Regions from separate parts of the Oceanobacillus kimchii X50 genome, predicted to be linked through region 2. Evidence: a T-box and tRNA genes for the amino acid it is inferred to sense, from the RefSeq annotation. Region 2 holds a T-box; the other holds one or more tRNA genes.
The links. A T-box is a leader RNA that pairs with one kind of tRNA and senses whether it is charged. The one in region 2 lies ahead of thrS (threonine--tRNA ligase), so its partner is inferred to be a tRNA-Thr.
Positions count from the first base shown of each region.

Region 1: it has a tRNA-Thr gene. The T-box ahead of thrS (threonine--tRNA ligase) is inferred to sense a tRNA for this amino acid. The anticodon was not compared.

Region 1 is NZ_CM001792.1:115,518-124,662, forward strand. Features, by position in the region: rRNA gene C794_RS00740 (23S ribosomal RNA) at 1-2,452, shown strand, start outside; rRNA gene rrf (5S ribosomal RNA) at 2,673-2,788, shown strand; tRNA gene C794_RS00750 (tRNA-Asn) at 2,820-2,894, shown strand; tRNA gene C794_RS00755 (tRNA-Thr) at 2,898-2,971, shown strand; gene pgsB (poly-gamma-glutamate synthase PgsB) at 3,744-4,937, shown strand; gene pgsC (poly-gamma-glutamate biosynthesis protein PgsC) at 4,954-5,418, shown strand; gene C794_RS20595 (hypothetical protein) at 5,431-5,592, shown strand; gene ggt (gamma-glutamyltransferase) at 5,600-7,261, shown strand; gene C794_RS00780 (MBL fold metallo-hydrolase) at 7,505-8,293, shown strand; gene C794_RS19500 (flotillin family protein) at 8,337-9,145, opposite strand, start outside.
Region 2 is NZ_CM001792.1:2,170,346-2,185,581, forward strand. Features, by position in the region: gene rpmI (50S ribosomal protein L35) at 1-74, opposite strand, end outside; gene infC (translation initiation factor IF-3) at 108-614, opposite strand; ribosomal protein L20 leader region at 681-810, opposite strand; gene C794_RS11410 (glycoside hydrolase family 10-like protein) at 978-2,486, opposite strand; gene thrS (threonine--tRNA ligase) at 2,799-4,739, opposite strand; T-box leader at 4,793-5,028, opposite strand; gene ytxC (putative sporulation protein YtxC) at 5,084-5,929, opposite strand; gene dnaI (primosomal protein DnaI) at 6,099-7,025, opposite strand; gene C794_RS11430 (replication initiation and membrane attachment family protein) at 7,051-8,385, opposite strand; gene nrdR (transcriptional regulator NrdR) at 8,411-8,884, opposite strand; gene C794_RS11440 (hypothetical protein) at 8,904-9,290, opposite strand; gene C794_RS11445 (glyceraldehyde-3-phosphate dehydrogenase) at 9,691-10,722, opposite strand; gene coaE (dephospho-CoA kinase) at 10,943-11,542, opposite strand; gene mutM (DNA-formamidopyrimidine glycosylase) at 11,539-12,384, opposite strand; gene polA (DNA polymerase I) at 12,398-15,040, opposite strand; gene pnpS (two-component system histidine kinase PnpS) at 15,189-15,236, opposite strand, start outside.

The DNA of each region.
Region 1 (9,145 bases), 1.8 Mb from region 2:
GCTAAATACTCCCTAGTGACCGATAGTGAACCAGTACCGTGAGGGAAAGGTGAAAAGCACCCCGGAAGGGGAGTGAAATAGAACCTGAAACCGTGTGCCTACAAGTAGTCGAAGCCCGTTAATGGGTGACGGCGTACCTTTTGTAGAATGGACCGGCGAGTTACGATCCCATGCAAGGTTAAGTGGAAGACACGGAGCCGCAGCGAAAGCGAGTCTGAATAGGGCGATATAGTATGTGGTCGTAGACCCGAAACCGTGTGATCTACCCATGTCCAGGGTGAAGGTCAGGTAACACTGACTGGAGGCCCGAACCCACGTATGTTGAAAAATGCGGGGATGAGGTGTGGGTAGGGGTGAAATGCCAATCGAACACGGAGATAGCTGGTTCTCTCCGAAATAGCTTTAGGGCTAGCCTCAAGATGATGAGTACTGGAGGTAGAGCACTGATTGGACTAGGGGCCCCTACCGGGTTACCGAATTCAGTCAAACTCCGAATGCCAGTTACTTAAACTTGGGAGTCAGACTATGGGTGATAAGGTTCATAGTCGAAAGGGAAACAGCCCAGACCGCCAGCTAAGGTCCCAAAGTATACGTTAAGTGGAAAAGGATGTGGAGTTGCCCAGACAACCAGGATGTTGGCTTAGAAGCAGCCACCATTTAAAGAGTGCGTAATAGCTCACTGGTCGAGTGACTCTGCGCCGAAAATGTACCGGGGCTAAACGTATCACCGAAGCTGCGGATTGTTCTTACGAACAATGGTAGGAGAGCGTTCTAAGTGCTGTGAAGTCAGACCGTGAGGACTGGTGGAGCGCTTAGAAGTGAGAATGCCGGTATGAGTAGCGAAAAAAGAGTGAGAATCTCTTTCACCGAATGCCTAAGGTTTCCTGAGGAAGGCTCGTCCTCTCAGGGTTAGTCGGGACCTAAGCCGAGGCCGACAGGCGTAGGCGATGGACAACAGGTAGATATTCCTGTACCACCTCATGATTGTTTGAGCGATGGGGGGACGCAGTAGGATAAGGAATGCGCACCGATGGATGTGTGCGCCCAAGCAGTGAGAAAGTCAGATAGGCAAATCCGTCTGGCAATTTCAAGCTGTGATGGGGAGGGAAATAAAGTACCGAAGTTCCGGATTTCACACTGCCAAGAAAAGCCTCTAGTTAGATCATAGGTGCCCGTACCGCAAACCGACACAGGTAGGCGAGGAGAGAATCCTAAGGTGAGCGGGAGAACTCTCGTTAAGGAACTCGGCAAAATGACCCCGTAACTTCGGGAGAAGGGGTGCTCCTTTTAAGGAGGAGCCGCAGTGAATAGGCCCAAGCGACTGTTTAGCAAAAACACAGGTCTCTGCGAAGCCGAAAGGCGAAGTATAGGGGCTGACACCTGCCCGGTGCTGGAAGGTTAAGGGGACGAGTTAGCTCTTCGGAGCGAAGCTTTGAACCGAAGCCCCAGTAAACGGCGGCCGTAACTATAACGGTCCTAAGGTAGCGAAATTCCTTGTCGGGTAAGTTCCGACCCGCACGAAAGGTGCAACGACTTGGGCACTGTCTCAACGAGAGACCCGGTGAAATTATACTATGCGTGAAGATGCGCATTACCCGCGACAGGACGGAAAGACCCCGTGGAGCTTTACTGTAGCCTGATATTGAATGTTTGTGCAGCTTGTACAGGATAGGTGGGAGCCTTTGAAGCGTGAGCGCTAGCTTACGTGGAGGCACCCGTGGGATACCACCCTCGCTGTATGAACATTCTAACCCAGGACCGTAATCCGGTTCGGAGACAGTGTCAGGCGGGCAGTTTGACTGGGGCGGTCGCCTCCCAAAGAGTAACGGAGGCGCCCAAAGGTTCCCTCAGAATGGTTGGAAATCATTCGTAGAGTGTAAAGGCAGAAGGGAGCTTGACTGCGAGACCTACAAGTCGAGCAGGGACGAAAGTCGGGCTTAGTGATCCGGTGGTTCCGCATGGAAGGGCCATCGCTCAACGGATAAAAGCTACCCCGGGGATAACAGGCTTATCTCCCCCAAGAGTTCACATCGACGGGGAGGTTTGGCACCTCGATGTCGGCTCATCGCATCCTGGGGCTGTAGTCGGTCCCAAGGGTTGGGCTGTTCGCCCATTAAAGCGGTACGCGAGCTGGGTTCAGAACGTCGTGAGACAGTTCGGTCCCTATCCGTCGTGGGCGTTGGAAGTTTGAGAGGAGCTGTCCTTAGTACGAGAGGACCGGGATGGACACACCGCTGGTGTACCAGTTGTTCCGCCAGGAGCATGGCTGGGTAGCTACGTGTGGAAAGGATAAGTGCTGAAAGCATCTAAGCATGAAGCCCCCCTCAAGATGAAACTTCCCATCACTTCGAGTGAGTAAGATCCCTCAGAGACGATGAGGTTGATAGGTCCGAGGTGGAAGCGTGGCGACACGTGCAGCTGACGGATACTAATTGATCGAGGACTTATCTAAGTTATATAAAGCGACAGGATCTGTACATCAACGTACAGACTGGACATTCTCTGAATAAGATAAAGGAAATACAAAGAGTCGTAGACGATTTGATATTGACTTATCGTAAAGAAGAGAAGGAAGTCTGCTAGTTGATAGAGACTGAAGCTAGAATGAATGATGTCACGTTACTCTTATTTAGTTTTTAGGGTACAATCCTAAATAACAACAGACCAATTAGTCTGGTAGCGATAGCGAAGAGGCCACACCTGTTCCCATGCCGAACACAGAAGTTAAGCTCTTCAGCGCCGATGGTAGTTGGGGCTTTGCCCCTGCAAGAGTAGGACGCCGCCAGGCTGATTTTTGCTATCCAATTATTATTACTAATTCCACAGTAGCTCAGTGGTAGAGCAATCGGCTGTTAACCGATCGGTCGTAGGTTCGAATCCTACCTGTGGAGCCATATGCTTCCATAGCTCAGTTCGGTAGAGCACTTCCATGGTAAGGAAGGGGTCAGCGGTTCAAGTCCGCTTGGAAGCTCTTTAAGTAAACGCTTGTCCTGTATAGGATAGAGCGTTTTTTTTATGCCTTGGAGATCTAGGCAACAGTGTAAAAGTTCAGTGCCCGCAGTGGTGTGTTAGCTATTTGTACTTTTGTAACAAAAATCAGAAATTAGCCTCAATGGAGAGCAATCTTTTTTAGTATATATTACAAAAAAAAATAAATTCAAGTAAACTTTAATACTACAATATCAACTATTATTGAAAAATAAACAAGTAAATTTTAAGTTAATTTTCTGTTTTAGTTTTATTAAATTCGAGGAGTTTATTCATGAGTAATTTTTTAAAGGGAGGCTTCCGTCCTATTCGTCAAAATAAAAACAAATACGCTTTATATTAACAGAATAATGCGATATTAGTATAAAAATAGTTATAATCTATTACTTTTATGGTCGAAAAGTAGCCTAAAGAAAAAATTTCCAATAAATATAAAATACTATATTTGGAAGAAAATTGGAAATTGAGTCAGAAATACTATTTCCCTGTCGTTATATGCCGGTTATAGTGTAGGTGCAAGAATCAAGTTGTCAGTTGGGTAGCATATTAGATTAATAAAAAAGGAGTGGTGGGTACCTACATTGAAACGAAAAAAGTTCCAAAAGAATTTCAATTTCAAACATGTTTAAGTATGTTACAGATCATTAGTTGTTCTGTCATTATTGGAAAATGGCGTTTTCAAAAGGTGCTTATTTGAATTTTGATTATTAAAAGAGCAAGGTAACTAATTTTAAAAATGATATAGAGGTGATAACATGCTGGAAGAACTTTTAATCATTGTGCTATTAGCTTCTTTAGCTATTTTCTTTGGAATTAAAGAAAAAATGATTAATGATAAAAATGTTGCAAGTATACCAGTACGTATTAATGTAAATGGAATTAGAGGGAAATCTACTGTTACTAGATTAATAACAGGAATTTTACAAGAAGCAGGTTATCATACCGTTGGTAAAACGACCGGAACTGATGCAAGGATGCTCTACTGGTTCGATTCTCAAGAGGCCCCTATTAAAAGAAGATTGGAAGGTCCAAACATAGGTGAACAAAGAAAAGTCATTTCAAAAGCATCCGATTTAAAAGCTGATGCTCTAGTAAGTGAATGTATGGCAGTAAAGCCTGATTATCAAATAGTATTCCAAGAAAAAATATTGCAAGCAAATATTGGGTTAATTGTTAATGTTTTAGAAGATCATATGGACGTTTTAGGGCCAACATTAAAAGAAGTTGCTGATTCGTTTTCGGAAGCAATTCCTCATAATGGGGATCTAATTATTAACAATAGCCCTTTTGTTCCTCATTTTAAGCAAATGGCGAAGCAACGGAATACGAAAGTACATGTATGTGATACATCTATTATCTCGGAAGACTTTCTAAAAAGATTTGAGTACATGGTATTCCCGGAAAATGCGGCGTTAGCTCTAGCTGTGGCAGATGTGCTTGGTATTGATCATGAAACAGCTTTTAAAGGAATGCTAAAAGCTTGGCCAGATCCTGGTGCTATGCAGATAATTCCAGTTGGAGATATGGATGATCCAAGTTTCTTAGTCAACGGATTCAGTGCGAATGATCCGATGTCAACAATCAACATTTGGGAACGTGTGAAGCAATTAAGTTATCCCACAGATGAACCAGTTGTTATTATGAATACTCGTTCGGACCGATTAAATCGAACGGAACAATTTATTAAACAAGTTTTACCGAATATACAGGCAGAAACACTAGTTGTAATGGGAGATAGTACAGGACCAATAGTAGATGAGTATAAAAAAGGAACATTTCCTGTTAAAAACCTTTTAGATTTAGAAAAAACAAGCACTGATGAAATTGTACGAGTGCTACAGCCATACTTATCTGGTAAAACCATATATGGCATTGGAAATATACATGGTGGAGCCGATGAGTTAGTAAATCGTCTTGAACAAATGAAAATAGTAAAAGAATCTGCTTAGAGAAAGGAATTAAAAAATGTTTGTATTTGATACGGGAGATGTTTATTTAGCTATAGCTGCTGGAGTAATCCTTAGCCTATTTTATACTGAACGTACAGGAATTATTCCAGCTGGACTGATCGTTCCGGGATATATTGCCATGATGGTTAACTCCCCAGTAAGTATTGTTGTTACATTTATGATTGCTTTTTTGACTTACTTAATTGTCATGAAAGTAATTGGAAAATTTACGATTATATACGGAAGAAGAAAATTTACGGCTATGATTATCATTGGAATCATAATGAAAGCCATTTTCGATTTTGGGCTACCCGGATACACAATTCCTGAAGCTGTAGGTGGATTGGTCGCTATAGGGATTATCGTTCCTGGATTAATTGCAAATACGATTGAAAAACAAGGAGTCATACCAACGGTTGGAAGTACAATAGTACTTAGTGGATTAACATTAGGAACAGTTGTATTAACAAACTTTATTTGAGGAGGAAGTTAAATGGAAGCTATTTTAAATAAACCAAAAAAGCAACAACAATCTAGACTATCTTTAAAAGAGTCTGTATTAAGAACAGTTAAAATGCATAAGAAAAGAACAAGCATGGATACTGTTATGGGGTTAATTATCACTTCTGTTGTCTTTCTATTATCTTTGGTGTGATATAAACATGTACAAAAAAGAGCGCTTCTTATATGATAAACGTTTTTACATGATTGTTATTGGCTTGGTTTTATTGGTAACTCTAATAATCTTTGGTGTTAAAAATTCGGGAAACGGCAATGAAGACAGTTCGACAGATGATTTCACTCTTAATAATTCAAATTCAGAGGATAACGGTTCCTATGGGGTATCATCTGACAGCTCAATTGCAACGGAAGTTGGGATGAAAATAATTGAACAAGGTGGTAATGCTGTTGATGCTGCTATAGCAGTTAGCTTTGTTTTAGGTGTAGCAGAACCTTATGGGTCTGGAATTGGTGGGGGTGGAACGATGTTAATTCACCCTAATAATAATCAAGACCCAGTAGTTTATGATTACCGTGAAACCGCACCAGACAATAGTTTATCCTCAAGTGGCATAGGTGTACCTGGTTTTATTAATGGAATGTACCGAGTTCATGAAGATTTTGGAACAATGGATATGGAACAGCTCATAGGCCCTTCTATAAATTTTGCTGCAAATGGTGTGACGGTTACCGAAACCTTGCATAATGCATTGAAAGACGATGAAAATCGTTTATCTGATTTAGATCATTTATTTCCAGATGGGGAGCCAATTAAAGAGGGAGAATTATTGGTACAGGAACAACTAGCAGAAACGTTAGAAGATATTCAAAGAGGTGGTCCCAGTGCTTTCTATCAAGGAGATATTGCTAATGAGATTAATGAAAAAGAAGAGGATATCCAAGAGGAAGACTTGGAGACATATAAAACAGAGGTAAAAGATCCTATACAAGGTAAATTCGGTGGTTTTGCTGTTTTAGCCCCTCCTCCACCATCAGGAGGGGTTATGTTAATTCAGGTTTTAGAAATGGCTGAGGCATTAAATATTCAAGAAACCAAAGACCAACCTTTGGCTTTCTCGTTAAAGATGGGGTTAATCAATCGGATAAGTTACGGTGATCGCTTAGAAAACGTCGGTGATCCTAACTTTACAGATATGCCAATGGAAGAATTAATTTCAGAAGATCACATTGATAATCTCTCATCTGAATTTCAAGGGCTTGAATTGTCGGAAGAGTATCTTAGAGAATTAGAGTCAGATGCTGACATAGATAATCATAAGAACACCACACATTTTGTAATAGTAGACAGAAACGGTATGATGGTTTCCGTAACGAATACACTAAGTGATTTATTTGGATCAGGGGAGTATGTGGATGGGTTTTTCTTAAATAATCAATTGAAAAATTTTAGTAATAAAGAGGATTCACCAAATCTTCCTGAGTCTGGCAAGCGTCCTTTTAGTTACACATCGCCAACAATTTTAACGAAAGACGATTCTCCAGTTATAGGCATTGGAAGTGCTGGTGGAAGAAAAATCACATCAATGATTGCTCAGCAGTTAGTGAAAACTATTAAATTTAATGAACCAATCCAAGCAGCGGTAAATAATCCTAGAACGTTTCTAGAATTTAACGAAGATGTATTGCAAGTTGAACAGGATTCAATATTTTTAAAGAATCCTGAAGATCTAGGCTTCGATGTTCAATATGTTGACGATACGTCTTATCAAGGGAGCGTTCAGGGATTGATTATTGATGAAGAGAATGAAAAAATACATGGTTTTAGTGACAATAATAGAGAAGGCACTTGGATGTCAAAATAATACATGGGATAATTATTCAATGCCTGTGAAGGATCAAATATAAATTCTTTAAGATGTAAAATGGCGTGCTCCTTAGTATTGGGCACGCCATTTTATTAATATAAACCACGTAACTTTTAATCAATATGAATTGACAGTAAACATCACAAGATAATAACTCTACCATAAAATGACTGATTATTCATTCATTTTATGGTAGAGTTATATTAACCAACTAAATATTGGATTGGAGAGTGAACCAGTGTGCTTGAAATCTATGATAAAGAAAATATAACCTGTGTTGAAATGACTGCTCCTAAAATGAGTAAAGTATTTGTATTTTTAGTTGATGGAATGTTAGTTGATACTGGGCCGCAACGATTTGAACCGGAGCTAATTGATTTTTATAAGAACATAACATTTGATTCTGTAATTCTAACGCATAACCATGAAGATCATACTGGTACAGCTCCTTGGATTCAAGAAAATTTAAATGTACCAATTTACCTGCATTCTAAAGGAATCGAGCTATGTTTTGAAGATACTCCTTATCCGAAATATCGTCAATTAACTTGGGGAGTAAGGGAGCCTTTTAAACCTGTAGCCGTTAAAGATACGGTTCAATCTCGAAAGAAAGAATGGGAAGTAATCTATACGCCGGGTCATGCGAATGATCATATTTGCTTGTTGCATAAGCAATCAGGAACACTGTTTTCTGGTGATTTATTTGTAACGCCAAAAACAAAAGTAATTATGAGGGATGAATCGATTCCTCAGATCATAAATTCAATTCGAACCATTCTAACCTACGATATTGGATCACTGTTTTGTTGTCATGCTGGATATGTACCAGATGGAAAGGAGAAGTTAAAGCAAAAACTAGACTATCTAGAGAATTTATATGGTGAAATTAAAGTTCTACATGAAAAAGGCAGTTCTATTAATGAAATTCATTCGAAATTATTTCCAAAGAGTTATTCTATTATATCTGTATCTAGTGGAGAATGGGATTCTTTGCATATTGTTACTTCGATAGTTAATGATTTAAGATAATAACAAAGCCCCGCTCTGGAGGGCTTTGTTCAACTATATCTTATTATGTTTCTTCATTATTACTTTCTTTCTTTTCTTCTGTTGTATTTCCTTCTGTATTACCGGGGTCATCTACGGCAGCAGCTTCGCTTTTTGGGTGATTAATTTTCGATGCAAGAGCTTGTATGGGTTCTTTTGTATCGGTCGTATTATTTCCCCCTGTAATGCGGTTTAACATTGCATTTAGATCCAAGCCAGTCATTTGTTTTAAGCTATCTTGCATATTGGTCATCATTGATGTAACAGAATTTGGAATGCGATCCATGCCTTTACCGTCGCCATTGTCTAATATGCGGATAGAGTCTACATTGGATATTGGTTCGGATACTGCACGAGCAAATTCTGGAAGCATTTCAATAACCATTTCAAGTAACATAACTTCTTTGTGCTCATCAATTGCTTTCGCACGCTCACGTATTGCTTGAACTTCAGCTTGGCTCTTCTTGGCAATAACTTCTGCCTCTGCTTCTCCTGCACGTTTTTTCGCTTCCGCAGCAGCTTCAGCGCGTTTTACTTCTTCATAGTAATCTGCCTCAGCAGCAGCTCTACGTACTTCTACTTCTTTTTGTTCTAAATCAACTTTGCGTTGTCTCTCTAATAATTGAATGTCTAATTCTTCTTGTTTCTTCTGACGATCAACTTTAAGTCGTTCATTTTCTACTTCTAGAGAGCGTTCTGCTTGTTCTAAGGAGTAGGCAGCTTCGGTTTTCGCTCTCTCTCTATCTGTTTCAGCCTTAATTCTCGCATCGGTAAGTTCTTTTGCTTTTCGAGATTCAGAGATACTGATTTCTTTTTCATAACGTTCAATCTCTA
Region 2 (15,236 bases):
GATCTTTTTACTTTTCCAGAACCCGTTTTCTTAAAACGTTTTGCTGTTCCTTTATGAGTTTTCATTTTAGGCATAATTCATTCCTCCTAGTTATCTACTGTTACGTATTAATTTTTTTCATTAATTGGTGCGACCATCATAAACATATTACGGCCTTCCATTTTAGGTTTTGTTTCAATCGTACCAAGGTCTTTTACTTCCTCAGCGAAACGGTCTAACACTTCACGTCCAAGTTCTTTATGGGTAATCGCACGACCACGGAAACGCACTGCAGCTTTTACTTTATCGCCTTTTTCAAGGAACTTGCGAGCGTTTTTCAATTTTGTCTCAAAATCATGGTCACCAATTCCTGGTGTGAAACGAACCTCTTTTACATTAATGACTTTTTGCTTTTTACGAGCTTCTTTTTCTTTTTTCTGTTGCTCGAAACGATATTTACCGTAGTCCATGATACGACATACTGGCGGTTTTGCATTTGGAGCTACTAGTACTAAGTCAAGATTTCTTGTTGTTGCAATATCCAATGCTTCCTGACGCGATTTTACTCCAAGCTGATCACCGTTTGAGTCGATAAGTCGTACTTCTCTAGCACGAATCTTTTCATTGACGTTCATATCCTTGCTAATAGCCAGCCACCTCCGAAATTATTGTTACTGATCTATTTGACAAGCTTATTTTATGCAATTAAAAAAGTGTCGGTACATACTTGCACCCACACATCTCCAAATACACTTAAATAAAAGGTTGGAACCAGTCAACTACCATAATCGGTGTCAATCAGGTGAGAAGCGGGTGCTTCTACTTGTCTTAGATCATTTTATTAACTTTTATAGTGTACCATATCTCGTCTATGACGTCAATACAGCCTCACTAGTTTTTATACAACTATCATAGATTATCACGTCATGGCAATACTGTCAATCACTTTTATAAATTACATGAGATAGAACGAAGCCGTTCTATCTCATGGCTTTCTTCTAATCTTTGAGAAGAATTTCCGTTACATGCTGCTTTTTAATTTGTACTTTTGTTCGTTCTTCACTATTCTTATTGTGGATAAAATAATTCCCTGGTGAGAGATCAGTAATCACAAAATAACCATTTGCATCTGTTTCTAATGTTTTAATTATTTTTCCATTTTTGCCACGTCGGAGTATAACTTCTTTTGCAGATTGTTCAGTAGCAAGCTGGCCTAATAGATGTCCATGATTTCCCTGACGCCATGAAGGATCTGGCAACTTTGTCGGTATTTCAAATGGTGGCCTTCCTTCATTATGTTCTGTTGGCAAATAAAGCGATTTAATCAGTGAAGATTGAGGAAGTCCATCATTGCTCCAAATATTATATACGTAGGGACTTACCCCTTCTGCCATATTACCATTGACAGATGGTGCTAACGCACGATGAATTTGATCCATACTATCCGATATCGTATTTAAATAGAGTGCTGGCCCAATTATTATGCCTCGATTTCTCGGTAAATCTTTTTGCCATTCAATCCATTGATCATAACGTATGGCCCTGCGTGGATCTGCATCACTATCGTAATTCATGACATAAGCGTAGTCTAGATAACCTTCCTGAACCCATTCCTTCCAATTCTGATGTGCTCGCTGAACAGGATCCATATCCCACCAATTCGTTTTACTCGGATTATGAAATCCCCATGATAAAACTGCTGCAGTTAACTCTACATCAGCATCAACTGTCATAAGCTCCGTGTATACGCGTTTGATTAATGAGTCAATTTGTTCTACTTTCCAAGCGATCCATTCTTGATCATTTACTGTTGGTCGATCAGATCGACCTGTCTCTTCATGAAACCGTGCTAACGAAGTAGCATTGTAACCCTTCCCGTCTTCCGGGTAACGGATGTAATCCAAATGAACACCATCAACCTCGTAATTCCGAGCAATATCATTTACCATTTCAACTACATGATTTCTCGCGTCAGGATGCCCAAGGTCAAGATAAGGCTGCCAGTACGGAACAGTACCATTATAATCTTCCGTTACCCATTTATCTTCTACCGCGTCCGGACCATGTAGATTCCAAATATGTGTTGGATCTGATGGAGCACCACCATATACGCTATGCCACATTGGACCTACAACTACCCAAGCATGTACTTCGATTCCTTTTTCATGTGCCTTGGTTAATAAGTAACCTAATGGATCGAATCCTTCTGGAACTGAAGGATCTTCTGTAAATGGTAATACATCACTATAATAATACGCATCATGTCTTCTGCTCACTTGTGCAATAATTGTATTCATATTAGCATCATCAACATCTTTAACTAGTTCATCAATTTCTTCTGGAGTTTTTAAGCCAGGTTCAAAAGCTTGTACCCAAAAAGCTCGTATAAATGGATTTTCTTTTTGTAAAGAAGCTTCTGCGGTGGTAAAAGGTGTAAGAGTGAGGCTAGACATCGCAATCAACATAACAAATACAACAATAACTCCCTTTGTCTTTATTTGTTTCATGTTTTCTCTCCTCCTATAATTTTAATCCAATACCCTTACCACTCACCTCCTCTAGATTAGTGTCTATTTCTACCGCTCTAGAAGACGTTCGTTTCTTGTTGAATGCGAGAGAAAACATCTTTTCCTTATTAATTTTTAGTTTACTACTTCCTTCTATTGTAAATAAGTGCCAAAAGTTGCTTTTAATTCTCTATTGTTGGGCACTTTGACCTTTAATATATTTTATTAAAAAACAAAACTGCAACGAAAATAAATAACATTTCGTTACAGTTCAGCTTTTATAATAAATAATATATTCCCCATTGCTAATTCTTATTTAATCTTCTTATTATCAACTTCTTCTTTGATTAGCTTTAAGAATTGATCAAATTCCAATGTCTCCGTATCTTGTTCTCCGTACCTACGATAATTAACACTGTTACTTTCCATTTCTTTGTCTCCTAATACTAGAGCGAATGGAACTTTTTGTGTCTGTGCTTCTCGAATTTTATATCCAATTTTCTCATCACGTTCATCTAATTCTACACGAATTCCTTGGTACCGAAGCTTTTCTTCAATACGCTTCGCATAATCTAAATGAGCTTGTAATGAAACTGGAATTATTTTCACTTGTACCGGTGCAAGCCAAGTTGGAAAAGCACCTTTATATTCTTCAATTAAGAAGGCAACAAATCGTTCCATTGTTGATACTACTCCGCGATGAATAACTACTGGACGATGTTGATTACCGTCTTCCCCAATATACGTAAGGTCAAATCGCTCTGGCAGATGGAAATCTAATTGAACTGTCGATAAAGTTTCATCTTTACCTAGAGCAGTTTTGACTTGTACATCTAATTTTGGACCATAAAATGCAGCTTCTCCTTCTGCTTCTACATATTCCAAATTCATATCTTCCATTGTTTCTTTCAACATTGATTGTGCTTTTTCCCACATCTCGTCCTTATCAACATACTTCTCTTTATCTTCAGGATCACGATAAGATAACCGGAAATAGTAATCATCAATACCGAAATCTTTATACACATGTTGTACTAATTCTACTACTCGAATAAATTCCTCTTTCAATTGATCAGGTCGAGCAAATATATGTGCGTCATTTAATGTCATTGCTCGTACACGTTGAAGTCCAGCTAATGCACCACTCATTTCATGTCGATGCATCGTTCCTAGTTCAGCGATTCGAACTGGTAAATTACGATAACTCCAAAGCTGGTTTTTAAATACCATCATGTGGTGAGGACAGTTCATTGGACGTAGTACCAGTTCCTCGTTATCCATCTCCATTGTTGGAAACATATCGTCCTGATAGTGGTCCCAATGTCCACTTGTTTTATACAGTTCAACATTTCCTAGTACTGGTGTATAAACATGGCTATATCCTAATCTTTCTTCTAAATCAACGATATAACGCTCTACATTACGGCGAATGGTTGCTCCTTTCGGTAACCAAAGTGGTAAGCCTTGTCCAACTTTTTGTGAGACCGTAAATATTCCTAATTCTTTTCCTAATTTACGATGATCTCTTTCTTTACGTTCCTCTAGAATTTGCAAATGTTCTTCTAATTGTCCTTTTTTCTCAAAAGCAGTACCATAAATTCGTTGTAATTGTTTATTATTACTATCTCCACGCCAATATGCACCGGAAATACTCAATAACTTAAATGCTTTAATCTTACTTGTAGAAGGTACATGAATTCCACGACATAAATCAAAAAACTCCCCTTGTTTATAAATAGTAACCTGTTCATTTTCCGGAATAGCGTCGATAAGTTCTAATTTTAAATCATCGCCAATTTCCTTGAACATTTCTTGAGCTTGTTGACGAGAAACTTCTACCCTTTTAATTTCGAGGTTTTCATCGACTATACGCTTCATCTCTTTTTCAATCTTAGGTAAATCTTCAGGAGTTAATTTGTGTTCCATATCAATATCATAGTAAAATCCTTCTTCAATAACAGGACCAACACCAAGTTTTACATCGTTAAATAAACGCTTTATTGCCTGAGCTAATAAGTGAGCACTTGAATGGCGTAACACTTCAAGTCCCTCATTGTTTTTATATGTGATAATTTCTATGCTTCCACCTGATGATAATTCTCTTCGTAGGTCGACTAGTTCACCATCAAGTTTGATTGCAAGTGCTTGTTTTTTTAACCCTGGTGATATGGAAGCTGCTATATCTTCACCAGTGGTACCAACTGGAAATAGCTTCTCTGAACCATCAGGAAAAATAATCGATAAATCTGCCATGTTCATTCTCCTTTTTCAATAAATTAAAAAACGCCCATCTCTTTGCACTAATGCAAAGGGACGAGCGTTGGTAACGACGTGGTTCCACCCTAATTCCTATCCATAACTTACTAACTATCTGGATAGCTTCATTACATCTTTAACGCAGAAATACGTTGCTGATTACTAAAAATTCACCAACAAAGCTCCAAGGTGGTAATTACTTATCTCATAAAGGTATCTTTCAGCCAATGGATTCCTTCTCTAGATTATGAAATATAAATAATCTTGTCCTTATCATCACGAATAAATATACAGTCATTTATTCGTATTATAGACCTTTCATATCAGAAAATCAAGCCTGTCTAATCATTTTTTAAATAGTAAGAAAAAGGAAAATTGCGGGTTGGTTCAAAATCCACCTTTTCTTGGAAGACATTAATAACCGTTAATGTTTTCGGTTCTGATGGATCATCTCCATAAATTTTAATTTTCTTTGGTCCCATAGCAATTAGTGGAGCTAGATTAAATTCATTATCATGTAATCCTACAACATATAATGGTTCTTCACGCATTAGCATTCTTAACTCAAGCCGCGATAATTGTTTCCCATTATCATAATAAAACTGGAATGTATCACCTTGCATAATATGAATAATTTCCATACCAACATCTTTCTTTTGTATGTAGGCACGTAACATATCAATAAATGCTTGATGATCTTCTTCTCTTCTAAACTCATCAATTGCATCTCCGACACATCTTCTAATTTCATCCCGGAAAGGTAATAAACGAAAGTTCACTAATGAATCGAAATGAATTTCCGAATTAATTTCAATATTTTCTACAAACAAATTTGTCAGTAGTCCATGAATATCTTTATTATTTCGTAAATGCTTACTATCCTCGTCCTCCCCCGTCAAAATCCAATTGGTGAGATCATGTATACGTTCGATTTCTTCTTGTTCCGTATAATAGTACTCTTTTATCATTTTTCGAATCATATTACCTAAACGATGTGTTAATACTACATCTGCCATCGCTTGACTTATCGTTTTACGAAGATCTTCAGCAGGTAATATTTCATCAATCGTTAAATGATTTCCCCAATCTTCATTTGTTTTCCAATTTAATTCCATCTTTCTATTTCTACGAAAGACAGATTCACAAAAACTTACCACTTCTTTGTCTAATTCAAAAAATACTTCCACCAATACATATCACCCTCATCCACAACCGAACTGTTACATTATATGGACAACCATTTAAAAAAATGAATAAACTACTCAAACTAGCAAATGGTTTTACGAAAAAAGGTATGAATGTATTAAAAAATACCTTTATTGAACTGCTTTAGTAGAGTTCAATAAAAGGTACTCATTAGCCACGACGATTCGGACCATTCAACTTCACATCTGTGGTAACTTGTTTAATCCGCTCAATAATTCTTCCTGCTTTAACTTGTTCTACTCCATTCCTTGTTGTAGATAATTCTTGTTCTAGTTGATCTAAGTCATAATTAGATGTAATAAAAACTGGTAATCCTTCCATCATACGGTACTGTAATACTGAACCTAATACTTCATCACGGAACCAAGCAGATTGCATCTCAGCTCCCATATCATCCAACATCAATACATCAGCTTTTTTAAAAAAATCTATTTTTTCATTGAATGAATCATTTTTAAATGATGACTTAATTTCACGGACAAACTCCGGCATATATATTAATGAAATTGAGTATTGGAGTTTTTTAAGTTCATTAGCAATTGCACCTAATAGATAAGTCTTTCCGACTCCAAACGATCCGTATAGATAGAGTCCTTTTTTGGGTAACTCTTGTTTTGAAGCTTCTAAAAAATCCAGAACTTTCGCCAATGCATTTGATCGGTGCTCATCTTGAATAACCTCAGATATTCTTGCTTGAAGAATTTCTTTCGGCATATAAAGACTTTGAATCAGCTTTTGCTGCTGTTCATTTTGCTCTTCTTCCAATCTTTTGTGGCATTTTTCATAACTTAACCGAATCTCATTTTTGTCAGCCTCCAAAACGGGAGAATATCCTTGTATCATATTCTGACATCCACCAAGCGATTTGCATCGATCACATTGCTTGGATTGAGACTTATATTCATATAATTTTATTAAATGTTTATCAATAATTTCACTAGTTAACTCTGGGTGGCTAGTTAAAAAATGCTTTATGGATGGGTCATCTAATACTTCTTTTCGGATGTTTTGATAACTTGTTTGGAAATTTTCGTTTTTTTTCATCCATGCTTTCAATTCTGATTGTATCGGTTTCACACTTAACCACCCTTATACACCTTTATTAATTTTCATTTAAATATTGTTTTAACCTAGATGCTATTTTTTCTTGGTCTTCCATCGAAGAGTTTGGATTTTCAGAAGTTACCTGTGATTTGTTTTTCCGTTCCTTAAACCAATCAGGAATAACTTCCTTAGTTGCAGTCTGGCGCTGTCTCGTATAGTTATTCTTCTTAACTTTAGATTGAGCTTTCTGTTGTTCCTGCCTAGCGAAATTCATTGCATCACTTGCTGTTTGAAGGTTCAGCCGAGACCAATGACTAGCAATTTTTTCTAAATATGCTTTTGAAAGTTTCATATTAGATTGTAATAATACATAATGAATAAGTACATTCATTACTGGTGCAGGTAAATCTTGTTTTGTCATTACAGACTCTATTACTTTAATATCTTGATCTGAAGCATCATTACCTCTTGATAAATCTTTCAATAATTGAGTCGGTGATATTCTTTCTAATTCGTAAATTAACTGTTCTTTTTTCGTTTTGGGTTTCGTCACTTCATACGACTTATCTAGGTTGTTTTTTTCAGATAGACGTACGGACTGTTGATTATTTTTTGAACGAAAAATATCATGGCACGCTGCTTTGAACTCTTTTTGATTAAATTGATATGATTCATTGATAGCATATTGACACGCACGTTCAATCTCATGACTATCCAAATTATATAATACTTTCATTTGGTAAATCAGACGCTTCGTATCAGTTGTTAATACTTGATTAGCGGGTATCATTCGCTTGTTTAACATCTGTTCTATCCAACTAAAATCCATCGGAACATCATGTTTTACAGAATTATTTTGACTATTATAATTTTCAATTCTAGCTACTTTTTCTGTAGGTGTTACTGTTTGAAAGACATCGCTAAAATCAACCGTGATTTCTTCTCCATATTCACGTTCATTAGGAACATAATGAGAAAATAACATATCATACTTTTGATCTCCAATATGATGTAATAGTAATTGCGACAACATATCATCTTTAAAGAAATCATTTGGAGCATATGGACTTAACAATTCATATGTATAAAAATCACGATTATCTTCATTATATTTATATGTTTTTAGTAAACCTATCCCTTCCAATTTCAAACGAGATCGGTAAATTTCATCCAATGAAAGATTAAGGTTATTCATTAGTGTGTGATGTGTTTGTGGGGATACATGAGCATGGATATTTGAATCGTGCAACAGAGTGTGATACAAAGAAACAGCATAAATACCAATTAATGGTTGATATAATTGAGTAAGTGAAACGCCGTAATCAACAGGTAAATGTTCTTTTTTCATAACATAATACCCATCAATAGGGAGAATCTTCCCTATAAAGTTCATGTAAACACACACCCTTTCGACTTTTTCATTTATCTTTCATCGATTTATCCGTATTAATAATATCTTTTAATTCATCTAAAAATACAGTTATATCCTTAAATTGGCGATATACAGATGCAAAACGTACATACGAAACTTCATCTACTTTGGATAAAAGTTCCATTACCATTTCACCAATGGAGTTACTTGAAACTTCTGGGTTTCCTGCATTCCGTAATTTCTTTTCCACTTCCAACGCTATACTTTCTATGGTTTCTAAAGCAACTGGTCTTTTTTCACACGCTCGAATAAGGCCACGAGTTAGTTTTTCACGCGAAAATTCTTGACGCACGCCATCTTTCTTAACCACAATTAAAGGAACTTCTTCAATTCGTTCAAAAGTAGTAAACCGAAAGCCACACCGTTCACATTCTCTACGTCGCCTAATTGCTCTTCCTTCTTCTATCGGTCGAGAGTCCAAGACTTTTGTATTTTTATTTTCACAATTGGAACATCGCATCATTGTTCAACCCCATTCTTTAATGTTCCGTAATTAGTTGAAGTTCTTTATTCATATGTTCATATAATTCTTGAATAACTTTAGAACTGTGTCCAAAATCTATTTGCAATAAACTTTCTGTAGTCACAGAAAAATCAACAGCAGTATGATAAGGGCGCACCATAATAATAGTTGCAACTACAAAGACTCTCTTGCCTTTTTTGGTTGTTGCACTTATCTCACCATGCTCCTTAGAAACAGCATTGATAGAATATGTATCTTTCGATTGAAAATAGGTTTCAATGACTTTCATTACGGAATCTTTGCTTGCTTTATAGTAATGGGTCTGCAACTTTTTATCCTCATGACGATCTTTTGTTTCTACATGATTACTAAAAAACTTCCTTATCTTATAGCCGATTGACATTTAGAAACACACCTCATACGTTCATAGAATTAGTATAACTAATTATTATTCTATTATTTTAACATGTTTTTAACAAATGCTCTAGTTAAATAAAGTAGGGATATTATATAAAGTAACAAATTAAGATTTTAACAATAAACAGATTAGAGTGTCAACAGGCAGTTAGTTCACAGATTAAGTGAAGAAAATGAATTCATTAAATCAACACACACTTTCAAACTAGATTCAATCTTATTCTATGAACAGGAGTTAGTTCGTTTAGTATGCATTTTTTAAGCAATATAAAAAAGGACAATATCAAGGGAGAAATTAACTTAACCCTTCTATTGTCCATTCCATTCATTTAATTAAACTTCCAAGATATCTTCAGTCTATGCTTTGTTTTATAAATAGATCTTGATTATGACGATACTTTCATTCCTTTTTCCAAACGGTCTCCCACATAAAGAGCTAAATCAAGAACACGTTTAGAATATCCCCATTCATTATCATACCAAGCAATTACTTTTATTTTGGTTTCCTCCATTACAATGGTAGATAATCCATCAATAATAGCGGAGAATTCACTTGTTGTATAATCAATTGATACAAGAGGTTCATCAGAGTATTCCAATACTCCTTTCATATATCCTTTTGATGCATCTTTAAATAATCGATTTAATTGTTCGACTGTAACACTCTCTTCTAGATCGATTACCAAATCAACCAAAGATACGTTAGGCGTAGGTACCCTTAAAGCCATCCCATGTAATTTTCCATTTAAATGCGGCAAAACTTCTCCGAGCGCCTTTGCAGCTCCTGTTGTAGTTGGAATAATTGATTGTGTACATCCTCTTGCCCTTCGTAAATCTTTATGTGGATTATCTAGATTCTTTTGATCATTCGTAAAAGCATGGACTGTAGTCATTAATCCATTTTTTATCGTAAAATGATCATCAATAACTTTTACAACCGGTGCCAAACAATTTGTTGTACATGAAGCATTCGAAATTACATCATCTCTTTCAGGAATATATTCAGCTTCATTTACTCCCATAACAATTGTTTTATCTACTTGCTTTCCTGGAGCAGTGATAATTACTTTTTTTGCTCCTGCTTTAATATGCAATCCCGCTTCTTCTTTTGAGTTGAATTTCCCAGTAGCTTCTATAACAATATCAATGTCCAACTGTTCCCAAGGAAGAAGTTCAGGCTGTCTATTGTTAACGATTTTTACTTTTTTTCCATCTATTTCTAAATAACCTTCAAGCGCTTTCACTTCTCCGTCAAAAATTCCATGTACACTATCATATTTCACCATATGTGCTAATGTCTCAGATGGGTAACCAGCATTGATAGCGACTACTTCAAACTGATCATTTTGTATTGCTTGTCGAAAAATCATTCGTCCTATTCGTCCAAATCCAGTAATTGCGATACGTTTTGTATTCATAAGAAATAATCCCCCTAATTATGATATACTCATAATCCATTATGCAAAATTAGTATAACACAAATAATCATTATTGTGTTGAAAATAATGAAAAAGAGGCATTTCTTCTATATATTATGTTATCATTATAGCCCAACGAGCTATATAAATAACTTTTTATCTATTAGAAAACAGAGTAACTTGTGAACGTTGATCCTCACAAGTTACTCTGTTGAATTAATCAACCAATACCCCATGTTTGTAAAACTTGGTCTAACTGTACTTTCGTCTCTTCTATTGAATGATTATTATCAATAAAGATATCTGCTAAATTAGCCTTTTCTTTTAGAGGCATTTGTGCTTTTATCCGATCGGAAGCTTCTTTTTCACTATAACCATTTCTCTTCATCAATCGTGAAAGTTGTACATCTTCATCTACATAAACAACTAATGTTTTATCTACGAGATGAGTTAAGTTACTTTCAAATAGCAAAGGAATATCTAACACAATACAAGGCATGCCTTTCTTGATATAATCATCTCGTATGGATAGCATCCGACTTCGTACAGCTGGGTGAACTATCGCATTTAGTTGCTTTCTTTTATCTTCATCTGTAAAAATAATTGATCCTAATTTGGGACGATTTATCTTATGATCATCTTTAATAATCTCTTTCCCAAATGCTTCTACAACTTGATCATATGCTCTTTCTCCTGGCTCAACTACTTCTCGTGCAATTAAATCTGCATCAATTACAGGAAAATTCTTTGCTTGAAACATTGATGAGACCGTACTTTTACCGCTTGCTATTCCACCTGTTAAACCGATAACTACTGTCATTTTCTCACACCTTGTTTATTCGGTTGGCAAGTTGGACATAGGTGGGTTCCTCTTCCACCAACCTTCATTTTAATAATATCTGCTCCACAAACTCTACACGGTTTGGAATCTTGTCCATAAACAAATAAATCTTGCTGAAACATCCCCATATCCCCTTGGGTATTTACATAGCTACGAATAGTGGTACCTCCAGCTTTAATAGCATCTTGTAATGTTTCTTTTGCATTTATTTGTAACTTTTTCACTTCCTGTTTTGTCAATTTACTGCAGCGTTTTAAGGGATGAATATTTGCTCGAAACAAAGTCTCATCCACATAAATATTTCCTAGTCCAGTAACGATTGATTGATCTAACAAAGCTGTTTTTACATATCGATCAGTACGCTTTAATTTTTCATAAAAGTAATCTAAATTAAACGAATTATCGAATGGATCAGGACCAAGTTGACTTAATGGTTTATGCATAAACTCTTCACCAATTGGATAGACATGCATTGTCCCGAATTTCCGAACATCGTTATAACGTAATTCTTCTCCATTTGAAAAGTAGAACGTTACATGCGTATGCTTTTTTACTGGATCGCCTGGTGAATGAACACTATACTTCCCTTCCATTCGCAAATGGGAGATAACTACATGTTCATCTAGATAGAACAAAAGAAATTTTCCTTTTCTCCCCACCGAGCGGATTGTTTGATCTGTAACTAATGCTTTAAATTCCTCAACATCGTCTGGATATTTAATTATATTTGGCCACTCAATATCAATATGTTTGATTGTTTTATTACATACAAAAAGTTTCAATGTTTCCTTTATAGTTTCTACTTCAGGTAATTCAGGCATTTATTTCTTCTCCTTACTTTGCATCAAACCAGCTTTTTCCAAAGGAATAGTCAACTTTTAAAGGAACATCCAATTCCACAGTGCGTTCCATTACATCGGGCACTATTTCCTTTAATTTGTCTATTTCATTTTCTGGTGCTTCTAAGATAAGCTCATCGTGTACTTGTAATAATACTTTTGCTTGTAAATCTTCTTCTTTCAGTCGATGATCAAGATCAATCATTGCTTTTTTTATAATATCTGCAGCACTACCTTGGATAGGGGTATTCATTGCTGTACGCTCCGCAAAACTACGCATATTAAAGTTTCTACTTGTAATATCTGGCAAGTATCTTCTCCGCTTCATAATTGTTGATACAAACCCTTTATGCTTTGCTTCTTGTACAATTTCATCCATATAACTTTTTACACCAGGATAACTATTGAAATACCTCTCTATAAATTTTTTCGCTTCCTTACGAGTAATTCCGAGGTTTTGTGATAAACCATAGTCACTTATACCGTAAACAATACCAAAATTTACTGCTTTCGCCTGCCTTCGCATATTTGATGTTACTTCGTCTGCTTCTACATGAAACACATCCATTGCAGTCTGCGTATGGATATCAGTATCTTCTTTAAATGCTTTAATTAGTTTTTCGTCTCCTGCTATATGTGCTAAAACACGAAGCTCAATTTGAGAATAATCAGCAGCAAACATAATCCATTTTTCTTTAGAAGGTACGAAAGCTTGTCTAATTTTTCTACCTTCTTCGAGACGAATAGGTATATTTTGTAAGTTTGGTTCAATCGAACTCAACCTACCTGTCTGGGTTAAAGCTTGGTTAAATCTTGTATGAATTCGACTTGTATCTTTACGCACAACCTTTAATAATCCCTCAATATAAGTTGACTGTAGTTTTCCTAATTGGCGATACAATAACAGTTTTGGTATAATTTCATGTTCATTTTCAAGTTGTTCTAATACATCTGCAGCAGTAGAATAACCTGTCTTCGTTTTTTTAATAACAGGTAATCCTAATTTTTCAAACAAGATTGGTCCCAGCTGTTTAGGAGAGTTTAGATTAAATGTCTCTCCGGCTAGTTCATAAACTTCTTGTTCAAGCGCATCTAGTCTTTTCTTTAAATCTTCACCCATCCCTTTTAACTTATCAATATCTACTTGAACACCATAGTGTTCTACCTCAGCTAGGATAAGTGCTAATGGCATTTCTAATTCTTTTAATAAATCATATTGTTCATTATTACCAAGTTCTTCTTCCATTTCGGGATAGAGATCATATAATAATTGTGTTTTACGAACAACATGCTCATTCAAAACTTCAGCTTTAGGAACTTTTTGTTTTGCACCTTTTCCAAATACCTCTTCGTCAAATTGAACATCCGTTCTACCTTTTCGATTAGCAATTGCTGGTATATCATGATTATTCTCAGACGGATTTAATAGATAAGATGCTAGGAGGGAATCAAAAATAATTCCTTGCATATTTATTTTGTTGCGAAGCAAGGCAACTTTAGTTCTTTTCGCATCAAAAACAATTTTATTTTTTTGTGGATTCTCTGCCCATGCTTTAAATATATCAGATTTTAGCGCAATATCTGTCGGGATAAAAGAAGCCTTCTCCTTATTAACAACAGCTACTCCTTCAATTGGAATAAGGTGATAATTCTCACCAAGCATTTCAATATACACCGCATCACTATCCGTAAATATTTCTTTCGTTACATTCTCCACAACTTCAAACTTAATAGACTCCATCTCTTTTTTAGGTTCTTCGAAGTCATTCCCTGTATCTTCACTAACTCGAGATAACAGTGATTGAAAACCAAGATCCTTAAACATTTGAATTACTGTCGTAGATTGAAATCCATTATACGGTATGTTTTCAAGCGACACATCTATAGGTGAATCACGATTAATCGTTACTAATTCCTTACTCATAAAGGCATCTTCGCGATGATTGGTCAGGTTCTCTTTTAATTTTTTTCCAGATACTTCATCTAGGTGCTCGTAAACATTTTCAAGACTATCATATTGTTTAAGTAATTTTGTAGCAGTTTTTTCTCCTACTCCAGGAACGCCTGGAATATTATCTGAACTATCACCCATTAAGGCTTTTAAATGGATAATCTGGTTTGGAGCTATCTCCATTTTCTCCATCATGTAGGATGGAGTATATTTTTCAATATCACTAATTCCTTTTTTCGTAACACTTACAGTTACTTGTTCAGAAACAAGTTGCAATAAATCTTTATCTCCTGAAATTACTGTAACTTCCCAATCTTTTTTATCTGCTTGTTTAGATAAAGTACCGATAATATCGTCAGCTTCATATTGGTCAAGCTGATAATATTTAATAGAGAAAGCATCCAGTAATTCTTTAAGAACAGGAAATTGTTCAGAAAGCTCAGGTGGGGTTTTTTGACGTCCACCTTTGTATTCTTTATATGTTGAATGACGAAATGTTGTCTTACCCGCATCAAAAGCTACTAACATATGTGTTGGTTTCTCTTCTTCTAGAATACGCAATAGCATTGTAGTAAATCCATATACTCCATTGGTATAAATACCTTTATCATTATTTAGCAAAGGTAGCGCAAAAAAGGCTCGATAGATAATACTGTTACCATCAATGAGCACTAACTTATTTGACATTCGATATACCATCCTCTCATTCTAAATCCTTAGCTCTATTTTAGCATTCTCATTCAAGAAAAGGAAAAAATACGTAAGTTTCATGTTTTCTTTACTTTACGAATACAAAAAGAGCTGACGATCTAATACAACGTCAACTCTTTTTCGTTTACTTTGGTATATAGATATGAATAGTAGTCCCTTCGTTCAAGGTACT